One region of the Streptomyces sp. BoleA5 genome, then DNA from elsewhere that is predicted to be linked to it. Evidence: riboswitches for the same ligand, from Rfam matches in the RefSeq annotation. Region 1 holds a riboswitch; the other holds the start of a gene.
The links. Region 1 has a riboswitch for thiamine pyrophosphate ahead of thiO (glycine oxidase ThiO). Riboswitches for the same ligand answer to the same signal wherever they lie in the genome.
Positions count from the first base shown of each region.

Region 1 (7,342 bases):
GGGGGCAGCCCGGGGGAGGCGGCGGACGGGGCGGGCACGTCCTCGTTCACCACCTGGTGGATCACCTGGACGGGATTTCTGCCGCCGTGCGGCTTGGCGCCGGTGAGCATCTCGTAGAGCAGCACCCCGCAGGCGTACACATCGGTGCGTTCGTCGGTCGTGAGGTTCTCGACCTGCTCCGGCGCCATGTACGAGACCGTGCCCAGCACCCCGCTGGTGGAGGTGTCCGTGTGCGTGCCCGCGATCCTGACCAGGCCGAAGTCCGCCACCTTGACGCGGCCGTCGTCCCCTATGAGGACGTTCTCCGGCTTCATGTCGCGGTGCACCAGCCCCGCCCGGTGCGCCGCGCCGAGCGCGGCCAGCACGGGTTCCAGGATGTCCAGCGCGGCGCGGGCGGGCAGCGCGCCGCGGTCGCGCAGCACGTCGCGGAGGGTGCACCCGGCGATGTACTCCATGGCCAGGTAGACGTAGGTCCCGTCGGTGCCCTGGTCGTAGACCTGCACCACATTGGGATGGTCGAGGCGGGCGACGGTCTTCGCCTCGCGGATGAAGCGCTCCACGAAGCCGGGCTCGGCGGAGAGGGCGGGGTGCATGACCTTCAAGGCGAGCAGCCGGTCCAGGCGGGTGTCCAGCGCCCGGTAGACGGTCGCCATGCCGCCGACCGCGATCCGGGACTCCACCCAGTAGCGGCCGTCGAGCGTCTGCCCGACGAGCGGGTCCCGAAGCGTCGTCCTGTCCACGAAGGTGCAGTTTACGGTGCCGACATGACCCTTCTGGGCTAACGCGCCCAGGTTGTACCCCACCCGTGCGGTACCGCAACCGCCCCGTGACCCGGCGCGGCGGGGGTCTCCCGTTCGGGCGCGGCCCCGGCCCGGGGGTTCCACGCAGGTCGCGGCCGCGCGCCGGGCCGCCGGTCAGGGGGCGCCGAAGGCGGGCCGCTCCGGGTCGAACGTGGCGAGGCCCACAGCGGGGGAGGACGCGGTCGCGTGGTGGCGGCGGGGGATGCGTCCCGCCCGGTACGCCAGGCGCCCGGCCTCGACGGCGTGCCGCATCGCCTCCGCCATGAGCACCGGTTCCCTCGCACGGGTGACGGCGGAGGCCAGCATGACGGCCGCGCACCCCAGCTCCATCGCCAGGGCCGCGTCCGAGGCCGTGCCCGCCCCCGCGTCCAGGACCACCGGCACCGTCGCCCGTTCGACGATCAGCTCGAAGTTGTGCGGGTTGCGGATGCCGAGCCCCGATCCGATGGGCGAGCCCAGCGGCATGATCGCCGCGCAGCCCACGTCTTCCAGCTTCCGGGCGAGCACCGGGTCGTCGTTCGTGTACGGCAGCACCGTGAAGCCGTCGTCCACGAGTGTCTCGGCCGCGTCCAGCAGCTCCACCGGGTCGGGCAGCAGGGTGCGCTCGTCGGCGATCACCTCCAGCTTCACCCAGTCCGTGCCCAGCGCCTCCCGCGCCAGGCGGGCGGTGAGCACGGCCTCGCCGGCGGTGTAGCACCCGGCGGTGTTCGGCAGCACGCGAATGCCGTGCCGGGCCAGCACGGTCAGCACGGAGCCCTTGACCGTCGGGTCCAGCCGCCGCATGGCGACCGTGGTCAGCTCGGTGCCGGAGGCGAGCAGCGCCTGCTCCATGATCTCCAGGCTGGGCGCACCGCCCGTGCCCATGATCAGCCGGGAGTCGAAGGTGGTGCCGCCGATGGTCAGCGGGTCGTCGGCCATGGGTTCAGCCTCCCTGGACTGCGGTGAGGACCTCGACGCGGTCACCGTCGCGCAGCGGTGTCGCCGGCCACTGCGCGCGGGGGACGACGGTCTCGTTGAGCGCGGCCGCCACCCCGGACGGGGCGGCGGTCAGGGTCGCGACGAGGCCGCCGAGGGTGACGCCCTCGGCGACCTCGCGCGCCTCGCCGTTGACGGAGACGGAGAGAAGGACGGGCGCGGTCATGCGTGCTGCTCCTGGAGGGCGAAACGGTCGGGGGAGAAGGGCCGGGCCTGCGCGGGGACCTCCGAGCCGGTGAGGACCTCGGCCATCACGTCGCCGGTCAACGGGGTCAGCAGCACGCCGTTGCGGTGGTGGCCGGTGGCGAGCACCAGTCCGTCCAGCGCGCCGCGGCCGAGCAGCGGGGCGTTGTCGGGGGTGCCGGGGCGCAGCCCCGCCTGCGTCCCGGTCAGCGGGAGTTCGGTGATGCCGGGGAGCAACTCGTGGGCGTCGCGCAGCAGTTCGTACACCCCGCCGGCGGTGACGGTGGTGTCCCAGCCCATCTCCTCACTGGTGGCGCCGACGACCAGTTCGCCGTTCTCGCGCGGCACCAGGTAGACGTGGCCGCCGCGCACCACGGCCCGTACCGTCCGCGACAGGAACGGCGCGTAGGCCGGGGGCACCCGCAGCCGCAGCACCTGCCCCTTCACCGGCCGTACGGGCGGCAGCACCCGTGCGGGCAGCCCCTCGATACGGCCGCTGAGGCTGCCGGCCGCCAGCACCACCTGCCCCGCGGCGATCCGGGTGCCGTCCTCCAGGACGACCCCGTGCGCGCGGTCGCCCGCGACCTCCACCCGCGCCACCCGCGACCGGTGGAACTCCACCCCGGACAGCTCGCAGGCGCGCACCAGCGCCGCCGCCAGCCGCCGCGGGTCGACCTGGTGGTCGCCGTCGACCCGCAGCCCGCCGTGCACGCCGGGGGCGAGCATGGGCTCCAGCCGGCGGCACTCGCGGCCGCCGAGCCACTCCGAGGCCAGACCCAAGGACTGCTGGAAGGCGTGGAGTTCGCGCAGCTGCGCGCGGTCGTCGGCGTCGAGGGCGACGGCGAGGGTGCCGCAGGTGCGGTACCCGACGTCGAGCCCCGTGGTCTCCTCCAGCTCGGCCACGAAGGACGGATAGCGCCGCGCCGCCGCGAGGTTGAGCTCCAGCAGCGCCTGCTCGCCGTACTGCACCTCCGTCACGGGGGCCAGCATCCCCGCGGCCACCTGGGCGGCCCCGCCGCCCGGTTCGGGGTCCGCGACCGCCGTGCGCAGGCCGCGCCGGCGGGCCCGCCACGCGGTGACCAGTCCGATGATCCCGCCGCCGATCACGACGACGTCATGACGGTGCATGATGTCCCGCTCCTCCCTTCGCCGGCATGACCCGGATCAGGTTCGTACGGTCGGCGGCCGCTCCAGCCGCCCTCTCAGCCCGGTGCGCCGGGCTCCCGCGAGTGCTCCCGACCCACCTTAGTACGCACCATCCGCGGCGAGTAGGGCACCGGTACCGGCGGGCGGCGCCCCCGCGGCGTTACGGTGATCGCGTGACCACCAGCAGCGAGCAGCGCGTCGTCGTCGTAGGGGCCGGGATGGCCGGGGTGCAGACCGCCGTGTCCCTGCGCGAGCAGGGGTGGGGCGGGACGATCACGCTGATCGGCGCGGAGCGGCACGCCCCCTACGACCGGCCGCCACTGTCCAAGGGCGTGCTCTTCGGCGCCGAGGAGGGCCCGGCGCTGGACGTCGACTTCGCCGGCATCGGCGTCGAGCTGCTGCTCGGGCGGCACGCGACCGCCCTGAGCGTCGGCGAACGGGAGGTCCTCACCGACGGCGGCCCGGTCGCGTACGACAAGCTCGTGCTGGCCAGCGGCGCCGAGCCCGTCATGCTCCCCGGCAGCGAGGGCACGCCGGGCGTGCACGTGCTGCGCACGTTGGACGACGCCACCGCGCTGCGCCCGGTGCTGGAGGGCCGGAACCGGGTCGTGGTGGTCGGCGCGGGCTGGATCGGCGCCGAGTTCGCCACCGCGGCACGTCATGCCGGGTGCGAGGTGACCGTCGTCGAGGCGGCCGACCGCCCGCTCGCCGGGGTGCTGCCCGCGCACATCGCCGAGCGGATGCGCGGCTGGTACGCGGAGGAGGGCGTCGAGCTGCGCACCGGCGCGGTCGTCTCCTCCGTCGAGCCGGGCGCGGTGCGGCTGGCCGACGGCAGCGTGCTCGCCGCCGAGGCGGTCGTCATCGGGATCGGCGCCCGGCCGGCCACCGGATGGCTGGCCGGTTCCGGGGTCGAGCTGGGGCCGGACCGCTCGGTCCTCGCCGACGACCGGCTGCGCACCTCGGTGCCGGAGGTGTACGCCGTGGGGGACTGCGCGTCCTTCCCGTCGGCGCGGTACGGGGAGCGGCTGCTGATCCACCACTGGGACAACGCGGTGCAGGGGCCGCGCACGGCCGCCGCGAACATCCTGGGCGGCGACGAGCCCTACGACCCCGTCCCCTACTTCTGGTCGGAGCAGTTCGGGCGTTTCGTGCAGTACGCCGGACACCACGTCGACTCCGACCACATGCTGCTGCGCGGCGACCCCGACGGCACCGCCTGGTCGGTGCTGTGGCTGCGCGACGGCCAACTGGTCGCCCTGTTCGCCGTCGGACGGCCCCGCGACCTGGCGCAGGCCCGCAAGCTCATCGCGCGCGGCGCCCGCCTCGACGAGACCCTGGCCGCCGACCCCGCGGTCCAGTTGCGGGCCGCGGTCGTCTGAGCCGCGGGGCCGTGCCGGACGGGCCGCCGCGGCGTCGGCGGGGCGTGGCGGACCCGTCAGGACGGAGCAACGGGGGGCGTGAGCGGTTCCATGGTGTCGGTCCGGGATGGCACGCTTGTCCTGTGACCGAGATCGACGCAAAGATTGACTCCCTCGTCCCCTCCTGGCTGTACGTCCCCGACGTCGCCGAACGCCTGGGCGTGGAGGTGACCCGGGTCCGCCAGTTCATCAAGGAGGGCCAGCTCATCGCCGTGCGCCGCGGTGAGAACCGGGCGCTGATGATCCCCGCCGACTTCATCGGCGAGGAGAAGATCGTCAAGGGCCTCGTGGGCACCCTCACCGTCCTCAAGGACGACGGGTTCAGCGACGAAGAGGCCCTGGAGTGGCTGTTCACCCCGGACGAGAGCCTGCCCGGCACCCCCGTCCAGGCGCTGCGCGAGAACCGCGGCACCGAGGTGAAGCGGCGCGCCCAGGCGCTCGCCGTCTGACCGCACGACCCGCCACCGACGCAGCCGACCGAGGGGATCCCGCCCGCATGAGCACGCGTACGAGCACGAGCGGCAGTACGAGCACCAGCACGAGCAGCGCCACCCGCGCCCAGCTCGCCGATGCCAGGCTCTACCTGTGCACGGACGCGCGCCGGAGCCGCGGCGGCCTGGCGGAGTTCGCGGCCTTCGCGGACGCCGTGCTGGCCTCCGGGGTGGACGTCATCCAGCTGCGCGACAAGGGTCTGGAGGCCCGTGAGGAGCTGGAGTACCTCGCGGTCCTCGCGGAGGAGTGCGGCCGCCACGGCAGGCTGCTCGCGGTGAACGACCGCGCCGACGTGGCGCACGCCGCCGGGGCGGACGTCCTGCACCTGGGCCAGGGCGACCTGCCCGTGCCGGCCGCCCGCGCGATCCTCGGCGACGAGGTGATCATCGGGCGGTCCTGCCACTCCGAGGACGAGGCGGCCGCGGCCGCCGCGGAGCCCGGTGCGGACTACTTCTGCACCGGGCCGGTCTGGCCCACCCCGACCAAGCCGGGCCGGCCCGCGCCCGGACTCGGCCTGGTCCGGTACGCCGCGGGGCTGGGCACGGACCGGCCGTGGTTCGCGATCGGCGGGATCGACCTGGCCAACGTGGAGCAGGTGCTCGACGCCGGGGCCCGCCGGATCGTGGTCGTACGGGCCGTGACGGAGGCGGAGGACCCGGGTGCCGCGGCGGCCGAGCTGGCCAAGCGGGTGCGCGCGTACGACGAGTGAGCGAGGCCCTGGCGGGTGCCCGCGCCGGCCGGGTGGCGTACGGCTGCCCGGCGCCCCGCGGGGCCGTCTCGCGCCGCGAGCGCTGGATGTCCAAGGGGTGGACATTTGGGCGTCGCCTGTTGGGACGGCCCAGCTCTCGCCGCTAGCCTGAGGCGCATGGCCCTCGGAACCGCCTCCACCAGGACCGATCATGCGGTCACCATTCGTGAGCTGCTGGCCTCCGGTGAGCGCTCGTACTCCTTCGAGTTCATGGCGCCGAGGACCGAGAAGGGCGAGCGGACCCTGTGGAACGCGATCCGCCGCATCGAGGCGGTCGGCCCGACGTTTGTCTCCGTCACCTACGGCGCCGGGGGCAAGTCGCGCGAGGGCACCGTCCGGGCGACCGAGCGGATCGCCTCCGACACCACCCTGACCCCGGTCGCCCACCTGACGGCGGTCGACCACTCCATCGCCGAGCTGCGCAACATCATCGGCCAGTACGCGGACGCCGGCATCCGCAACATGCTCGCACTGCGCGGGGACCCGCCCGGCGACCCCATGGGGGAGTGGCAGCGGCACCCGGAAGGCGTCGACTACGCCTACGAACTGGTGCGGCTCATCAAGGAGTCGGGCGACTTCTGCGTGGGAGTCGCCGCCTTCACGGAGATGCACCCCCGCTCGGCCGACTGGGAAAGTGATACGCGTCACTTCGTCGACAAGTGCCGGGCGGGCGCGGACTACGCCATCACCCAGATGTTCTTCAACGCCGAGGACTACCTGCGCCTGCGTGACCGGGTCGGGAAGGCGGGCTGCGAGACCCCGATCATCCCCGAGATCATGCCGGTCACGAACGTGCGGCAGATCGAGCGCTTCGCCCAGCTCGGCAACGCGCCTTTCCCGCAGGAGCTCGCGGACCGTATCCTCGCGGTCAAGGACGATCCGGCCGCGGTGCGGGCGATCGGGGTCGAGTACGCGACGGAGATGTGCCGGCGGCTGATGGCCGAGGACATCCCGGGGCTGCACTTCATTACCCTCAATCACTCCACGGCGTCGTTGGAAATCTACGAGAATCTGGGACTGCACCAGAGGTCGTGAGGGCGGACCAGCCGCCCCTGTTGGCCGACGACGGTGAACGGTGAGGAAGTGCGCTCATGGCCTACACAGTGCTCTACATCGCCTTCGGGGTGGTCGCGCTGTGGCTGCTCGGCGAAGTGCTCCTGCAGTACAAGGCACGGCTGAGGTGGCGCCTGCTGGCCTTCGCGGGATTCCTCGGAGTCGTCCTGGGCGTCTATCTGCCCTCGGTCCTCGTCATCGTGGTGGGTGCGCTCGCCTTCGGCGCCGGCCAGACCTTCGTCACGCTCTCCTACCGCCGCGGCTTCGTCGAGGGCTGGGCGCTGCGGTCTCCCAAGGAGGGCGCCGACGACGACGAGGACGACGACGCACCGCCGCTGCCGCGCCGTGCCGCCGGCCGCCGCGGCCGGGGCGCGCAGCACGAAGAGCCGTCGGCCGACGGCCTGTCGGCGCCGTACGAGGAGCCCGGGAACGAGGCCCCGGCCGGTGCGGGCGTCGGGCAGTCCTACGACAGCTACGCCACCGCCGGCCAGGCCGCCGCGGCACCCGCGGGGACGGACTCCACGCAG
Region 1 is NZ_KB892090.1:647,706-655,047, forward strand. Features, by position in the region: gene pknB (Stk1 family PASTA domain-containing Ser/Thr kinase) at 1-740, opposite strand, end outside; gene B085_RS0103035 (thiazole synthase) at 915-1,718, opposite strand; gene thiS (sulfur carrier protein ThiS) at 1,723-1,941, opposite strand; gene thiO (glycine oxidase ThiO) at 1,938-3,086, opposite strand; TPP riboswitch at 3,082-3,195, opposite strand; gene B085_RS0103050 (NAD(P)/FAD-dependent oxidoreductase) at 3,278-4,483, shown strand; gene B085_RS0103055 (Rv2175c family DNA-binding protein) at 4,606-4,971, shown strand; gene thiE (thiamine phosphate synthase) at 5,019-5,723, shown strand; gene metF (methylenetetrahydrofolate reductase [NAD(P)H]) at 5,880-6,797, shown strand; gene B085_RS0103070 (hypothetical protein) at 6,854-7,342, shown strand, end outside.

Region 2 (7,342 bases), on a different contig from region 1:
CGAGGAAGCGCGCGACGAACTCGGAGGCGGGCCGCTGCCACACCTCCAGCGGGGTACCGGCCTGCTCGACACGGCCCTCGCGCATGACGACGACCCGGTCGGCCAGCGCGAAGGCCTCGCTCTGGTCGTGCGTGACGGCCAGCACCGTCGTGCCCAGCCGCCGGAAGAGCCCGCGCAGCTCGACCACCAGGCGCTCGCGCAGGCCCCGGTCGAGCTGACCCAGCGGCTCGTCGAGCATGAGCAGCCGCGGCCCCGGCGCCAGGGCCCGGGCCAGGGCGACCCGCTGCTGCTCACCGCCGGACAGGGACGCGACCGCGCGCCGCTGCGCGCCGGGCAGCCCGACGAGCTCCAGCAACTCCGCGACGGTGCGCTCGCGCTCGGCACGGGCGGCGCCGCGCATGCGCAGACCGAAGTCGACGTTCCCGGCGACGTCGCGCTGCGGGAAGAGCTGGTGGTCCTGGAACATCAGGCCCACACCGCGCCGGTGCGCGGGAACTCCCGTCTGGTCGCGGCCGGCCAGCAGCACGCGCCCGGAGTCCAGCCGCTGCAGCCCGGCGACGACCCGCAGCAGCGTGGACTTCCCGCTGCCGCTGGGCCCGAGCACGCAGACCGTCTCGTGCTCGGAGACCTCCATGCCCACGCCGTCCAGGGCGGTGTGGCCGCCGAAGCGCACCGTGGCGCCGTCCAGTCGCAGCAGGGTCATCAGAACTCCCCCGACCTGTCGATGCGGATACGTTCCAGGGCCAGCAGCGCACCCGCGCACACCAGCATCAGCACGGTGCTGAGCGCCATCGCCTGGCCGTGGTTGAGCTCCCCGGCCCGCCCGAGGAAGCGGGCGACCGCGACCGGGAGGGTGGGGTTGTCGGGGCGGGCGATGAAGACGGTGGCGCCGAACTCTCCCAGGGACACGGCGAAGGCGAAGCCCGCCGCCACGAGCAGCGCCCGCCGCACCAGCGGCAGGTCGACCTCGCGCCACACCCGCAGAGGGGAGGCGCCGAGCACCGCCGCCGCCTCGCGCAGCCGGTCGTCCACGGCGCGGAGCACGGGCAGCATGGTGCGCACCACGAAGGGCACCCCGACCAGCGCCTGGGCGAGCGGCACCAGGATCCACGAGGAGCGCAGGTCCAGCGGCGGCTCGTCGAGGGTGATGAGGAAGCCGAAGCCGATGGTCACCGCCGAGGTGCCGAGCGGCAGCATCAGCAGGGCGTCGAAGCCCCGCACGAGGCGCCCGGCGCGCCGGGTGAGGGCGGCCGCGGCCAGCCCGCCGACGACCAGCGCGATCACGGTGGCGGCGGCCGCGTACTGGAGCGAGTTCCAGACCGCGGCGACCGGCGCCACCAGGAAGGTCCCGCCGCTTCCGGCCGCCGAGCCCAGCGCCCGGTAGTAGCCGATGCCGTAGCCGTCGGGTCCGTGCAGCGAGCGCTCGGCCAGCACGCCCAGCGGCAGCAGGATCAGCAGCGCTGCGACGCCGAGCACGCCCGCCAGCAGCCCCCACTCGCCGGCGCCGCGCGGCCGCCGCGCGGTGCGGGCCGGGTCCACCAGCCGCAGCGCGCTCTCCCTGCGCCGTACCGTCCAGGCGTGCACGGCGAGGATCGCCGCGACGGCGGCGAACTGGACGGTCGTCAGCACGGCCGCCGTCGGGAGGTCCAGCAACTGCGCGGTCTCCCGGTAGATCTCCACCTCCAGGGTGGAGAAGGTGGGGCCGCCGAGGATCTGGATCACGCCGAAGGACGTGAAGGTGAAGAGGAAGACCATCAGCGCGGCCGCGGCGACCGCGGGGGCGAGGGCGGGCAGCGTCACCCTGCGCCAGGCCGCGAGCCGTCCCGCGCCCAGGACCCGCGCGGCCTCCTCCTGGCGGGGGTCGAGCTGCGCCCACAGCCCGCCCACGGTGCGTACGACCACGGCGTAGTTGAAGAAGACGTGCGCGAGGAGGATCGCCCAGACCGTGGTGTCCAGGCGCACCCCCCACAGTTCGTCGAGGAGCCCGCCACGCCCCAGCAGCGCGAGGAAGGCCGAGCCGACGACCACCGTCGGCAGCACGAAGGGCACGGTCACCACCGCGCGCAGCACCTGCTTGCCGGGGAAGTCGAAGCGCGCGAAGACGTACGCGCCGGGCAGCGCGATCGCCAGGGTGAGCGCGGTGGAGGCGGCCGCCTGCCAGCAGGTGAACCACAGCACGTGCAGGACGTCGGGCTCGCCCAGGACGTCCGCGAACCGGCCGAGCCGCCACCGCCCGCCCTCGCGGAGCCCGCGGGCGACGATGGCGGCGACCGGGTACCCGAAGAACAGCCCGAAGAAGGCGACCGGCACGGCCATCAGGCCGAGCCGTACGGCGAGCGGCCGGACGGCCACCGCCCGGGCGCGCCCGCCCCCGGCGGTCTTCGTTACTTCAGCACGAGCGAGGACCACGACTTGACCCACTGCTCCCGGTTCTCGGCGATCTTCTCCGGGGCGACGGTGGCCGGGTCGGCGACGACCGGCGCGTACTTGGTGAAGACCTCGGGCAGCTTCGCGTCGTCACGGACGGGGTTGACGAACATGTTGAGCGGCATGTCCTCCTGGAAGGCGCGGCTCAGCAGGAAGTCGACGAGCGCCTTGCCGCCCTCGGGGTTCTTCGCGCCCTTCAGCAGGCCGGCGAACTCCACCTGCCGGAAGCAGGTGCCGGTCGCGACACCGGTCGGCCCCTGTTCGGGCTGCGTCTTCAGCCCGAGCACCTCGGCGGGCGGGCTGGAGGCGTACGAGACGACCAGCGGCCTGTCGCCCTTGCCGCCACCGGCGCCGGAGAAGTTGTCGTAGTACGCCTGCTCCCAGCCGTCGACGACCTGGACGCCGTTCGCCTTGAGCTTCTTCCAGTACTCCTCCCAGCCCGCGTCGCCGTACTTCGCGGTGGTGGCGAGGAGGAAGGCGAGCCCCGGGGACGAGGTGGCGGCGTTCTCGGTGACCAGCAGGTCCCTGTACGCGGGCTTGACGAGGTCGTCGAGGCTCTCCGGCACCGGGAGGTTGTGCTCGGTGAAGTACTTCCGGTCGTAGTTGACGCAGACGTCGCCGAAGTCGATCGGGGTGACGCGGTGCTTCGCGGCGTCCGGCTGCAGCGCGGCGGGCACCTTGTCGAGGTCCTTGGCCTCGTACGGCTCGAACAGGTCGTTGTCGAGGGCCCGGGACAGCAGGGTGTTGTCGACGCCGAAGAAGACGTCGCCCTGCGGGTTGCCCTTGGACAGCACGGCCTGGTTGACGGCGGCGCCGGCGTCGCCGCCGCGCAGCACCTTGACGGTGTAGCCGGTCTGCTTCGTGAACGCCTTCAGCACGTCCTTCGACGCGGCGAAGGAGTCGTGGCTGACCAGGGTGACGGTCTTGGAGGGGGTGCCGCCCTTGGCGGCGTCCCCGCCGTCACTGCCGCATGCGGCGAGCGCGGTCGCGCCGATCGCGACGGCCAGTACGGTGCCGGCCGCACGCCGACGAGTGGTGCTCATGTGGTGACTCCCTACGCCGGTATGACCCGGATCAGGTCCGAGGGTCTGCGGCCGTGCCGCACTCTCAGCGCTTTCCGCGCTCCCCTGTCGGATGTTCTTTTGTGTGATGTGCGTGACGTCGCGGCGAACGGCCGCAAACGTCCGTCACCTTAGCAAGCGCTGGTCAGCGCTCGGAAGCCGCCAGCTGACCGCAGGCGCCGTCGATCTCCTGCCCCCGGGTGTCCCGGACGGTCACCGGGACGCCGTGCGCCTCCAGCGCCGCCACGAACGCCCGCTCGTCCTCGGGCCGCGAGGCCGTCCACTTCGAGCCGGGGGTCGGGTTGAGCGGGATCAGGTTGACGTGCACGCGGCGGCCCTTGAGCAGCCGGCCCAGCAGGTCGGCCCGCCATCCCTGGTCGTTGATGTCCCGGATCAGCGCGTACTCGATCGAGACCCGGCGCCCGGACACGTCCGCATAGTGCCACGCGGCGTCCAGCACCTCGCGCACCTTCCAGCGGGTGTTCACCGGCACCAGGGTGTCGCGCAGTTCGTCGTCGGGCGCGTGCAGCGACACCGCGAGCCGGCACTTGAAGCCCTCGTCGGCGAAGCGCAGCATCGCCGGGACCAGGCCCACCGTCGACACCGTGATGCCGCGCTGGGACAGCCCCAGCCCGTCCGGCTCCGGGTCGGTGAGCCGGCGGATGGCGCCGATGACGCGCTTGTAGTTCGCGAGCGGCTCGCCCATGCCCATGAACACGATGTTCGACAGCCGCGCCGGTCCGCCCGGGATCTCCCCGTCCCGCAGCGAGCGCATGCCCGCCACGATCTGGTGCACGATCTCCCCGGTCGACAGGTTCCGGTCCAGACCGGCCTGGCCGGTGGCGCAGAACGGGCAGTTCATGCCGCAGCCCGCCTGCGAGCTGATGCACATCGTCACGCGGTCCGGGTAGCGCATCAGCACCGACTCGACCAGCGTCCCGTCGAACAGCCGCCACAGCGTCTTGCGGGTGGTGTCGTTGTCGGTGCTGCTGTGCCTCACCACGGACATCAGGTCCGGCAGCAGCCCCTCGGCGAGCTTCCCCCGCGCCGCCGCCGGGATGTCCGTCCAGGCGGCGGGGTCATCGGCGTACCGCGCGAAGTAGTGCTGCGACAGCTGCTTGGCGCGGAACGGCTTCTCCCCCAGCTCCGCGACCGCCTCCCGGCGCTCCTCGGGCGAAAGATCGGCAAGGTGCCGCGGCGGCCTCTTGGCTCCGCGCGGCGCGACGAATGTGAGTTCTCCGGGTGCAGGCATGGTTCACCCAGTGTCGCAGATCAAATAAGCCCGCCCAGGTCAGATGGGTGAGGCTCCCGTCACTCTCAGGTGCCTTCCGTCAGCCCTGGCCGACCTTGCACGGCCCACAGACGGCCCAGACGGTCGCGGTCCACGCTGCGAGGGGGTCGGCTGCGAGCAGCGGAAACAGCTGGATCCTGGCGTCCACGCCATCGAGCTGCATGTGTCCGGGCGCCTGCCAGGAACGCTCGGGGCCGGCCGACACACCGGAAATCTCGTGACGAGGGCGACCGCCATGATCACGACGAGCGCGAGCTCCAGGCCGACCGCCGCGGTGTTGATCAGGCTGACGAGACGGGTCGAGGCCACGGCGAGCACGGCCTGGACCAAGAGCACCACGAGCGTGATGACGCGCGCCGTGTCCTCGCCCGGCCGCATGCCGGCGAGCGGATGAAGGCCTGGCTCGCGAGGGTGTTGTCGATGGCGACCACGGCGATCGCCAGGTAGCAGAACGTCAGCCAGCCGAGCCCACAGCCGGCCTTCGGGTCGGCGAGCCGCGAGGCCCACTGGTACGAGGAGCCGCTGAGGGCGATGCGCCCCGCGAGCTGCGCGACCATCAGGGCCACCAGGGACTGCCCGACCGCGACGAGGATCCACAGCCGGATGCCGACGGGGCCCGCGTTCTGCAGCACGTCGCCGTAGGTGGAGAAGATGCCGACGGCCACGGAGACGAACGCGAACGAGATCGCGAAGACCTGGAAGGAGCCCAGAGTGCGTTTCAGCTCCTGCCGGTATCCCCTTCTTCGACGGACTTCTCGTCGGCCGACTCGTCCGTGGAGGCTTCCGCCACCTCAGCCACCTCTTCGCCGCTCGAGGCCCGGCGGTCCGGGCCTCTTCCGTTTTCTACCCGTATGTCATGAGCGGTGTCCTGCCTGCACCTTGAGCCCGCGCACCACTCGCTCCCCGCGAACGTTGGCCAGCGGTGTACGGCTCACGGGGGGTCAGGGTCTGTCGAGGCGCGGGGCGTCGATCGGGTGAGTGCGGCCCGGTGGGAGGGAACGGGCTGCGCCACTGGGATGACCTTGGCGCCGGACGCCGGTGGGCGCGGGTACGGATCCCGTCCACAGGGGCCCCAGCCCTGCCGGAAGCCCTCCGGCTCGGTGCCGGCCAGAGATCGACGAGGAGTGTCTCCATGCGTCCTGCAGACAGGACCCCGCCGCCCTGCGGGCGGTCCCTTCGACGGTTCGGACGACTCGCGCGCACGGTGGTGCCGGCGGCCCTGATCGCCACCGCGATATCCGCGGGCTCCCTGACGACGGCTCAGGCCGTGGGCACGGACGGTACGAACACGCCCTCGGCATCGACGTCGGACTTCCCGTGGCCCGATCCGTACGACGACTACCCGTACCCCGACGGATACCTCGGCACCGACCCCGGACTCGGTAGCGGTCCCGGGCTCGGTAGCGGTCCGGGGCTCGGCCTCGGCCCGCTGCTCGGTTCCGGGCCTCTCCTCGGTTCGGGCCCCCTCCTCGGTTCCGGCCCGCTCCTCGACCCCGGTCGCGGACCTCTCCTGGGCCCCGGTACCAGCCCCATCGTCGAGACCGGTGCCGGTCCCGTCCTCGACCCCGCCGCTCCGCTCCTCGGCCCCGGCCGCGGGCCCTTCGTGGCCCCCTTCCCCGGCCCCGGCAGGCTCTCGGGGTGCGACATCGACTCGGCGGGCGTGGCCAATGCGAGCAACCGCGACTACTCCGTCGCCGTGGTCCGCGGCCGGACGTTCGTGGGGCAGCGCGACACCACCCCGGTGGGCGGCGGCACGTACACCTGGCAGGACCTCAGCGGGCTCCCCGGATACCCCGTCACCGGGGTGTGCGGCGCGAGCGTGAGCGCCTCCTCGACGGCGGAGCTGTCGGTGAAGGTCGTCACCTTCCGCGGCGACATGGCGGAGAACCGCTGCAACACCGCCGGCGCCCTGCCGGTCTGCGGTGTCTGGAACCCGCTGCAGGGGCCCCTCCAGCCGCCGCCCCCGATCGCCATCCCCTGACCCGCCCGTCGACGGCCCGTCGCAGCGGCCGCCCGCCGGATGGCGGGCACCGGACTGGCCGGTCGTACGAGGGACCGTCGTCCCGGAACGGGTACCGCCTGTGCGGCGGACGGCGGGAACCGGCCGCTCACCCGGGCAACCGGGAGGCGGCCCAGCCCGACCATGGGTAGGAACAACGTCGATGTGGCCCGAACCGGGCGGGAATTCCCTCCGGTCCGGCTCGGGCCCGACGTCGACGAGGAGTCTCCCCATGAGTCCTGCGGACAGGACCGCTCCGTCCTCCTGGCGGCTGTCGCGGTGGTACGGACGGCTCACCGGCACGGTCGTGCCCGTGGCCCTCGCCGTCACCGCGCTCTCGGCCGCCGCCCTCGTCCCGGCGCGGGCCGCCGGCAGGGATCATCGGCCGGCGGCGGATCCGGCCGCCGTCCGTGAGTGGAACGCCATCGCCACGGACGTCATCGGCACCAACCTCGGCGCGACCCGTCCCTCCGGACAGGCGGTCGTCTGGCACGGGTTCGTCTCGGTCGCCGTCTACAACGCCGTGGTCGGCATCGAGGGGCGCTGGGCGCCCTACAAGTGGCA
Region 2 is NZ_KB892115.1:50,076-57,417, reverse strand. Features, by position in the region: gene B085_RS0127025 (ABC transporter ATP-binding protein) at 1-703, opposite strand, end outside; gene B085_RS0127020 (ABC transporter permease) at 703-2,316, opposite strand; gene B085_RS0127015 (thiamine ABC transporter substrate-binding protein) at 2,385-3,470, opposite strand; TPP riboswitch at 3,462-3,566, opposite strand; gene rlmN (23S rRNA (adenine(2503)-C(2))-methyltransferase RlmN) at 3,634-4,740, opposite strand; gene B085_RS43900 (hypothetical protein) at 5,061-5,444, opposite strand; gene B085_RS45905 (hypothetical protein) at 5,912-6,760, shown strand; gene B085_RS43890 (hypothetical protein) at 7,011-7,342, shown strand, end outside.
Region 2: another riboswitch for thiamine pyrophosphate. It lies ahead of B085_RS0127015 (thiamine ABC transporter substrate-binding protein); the one in region 1 lies ahead of thiO (glycine oxidase ThiO).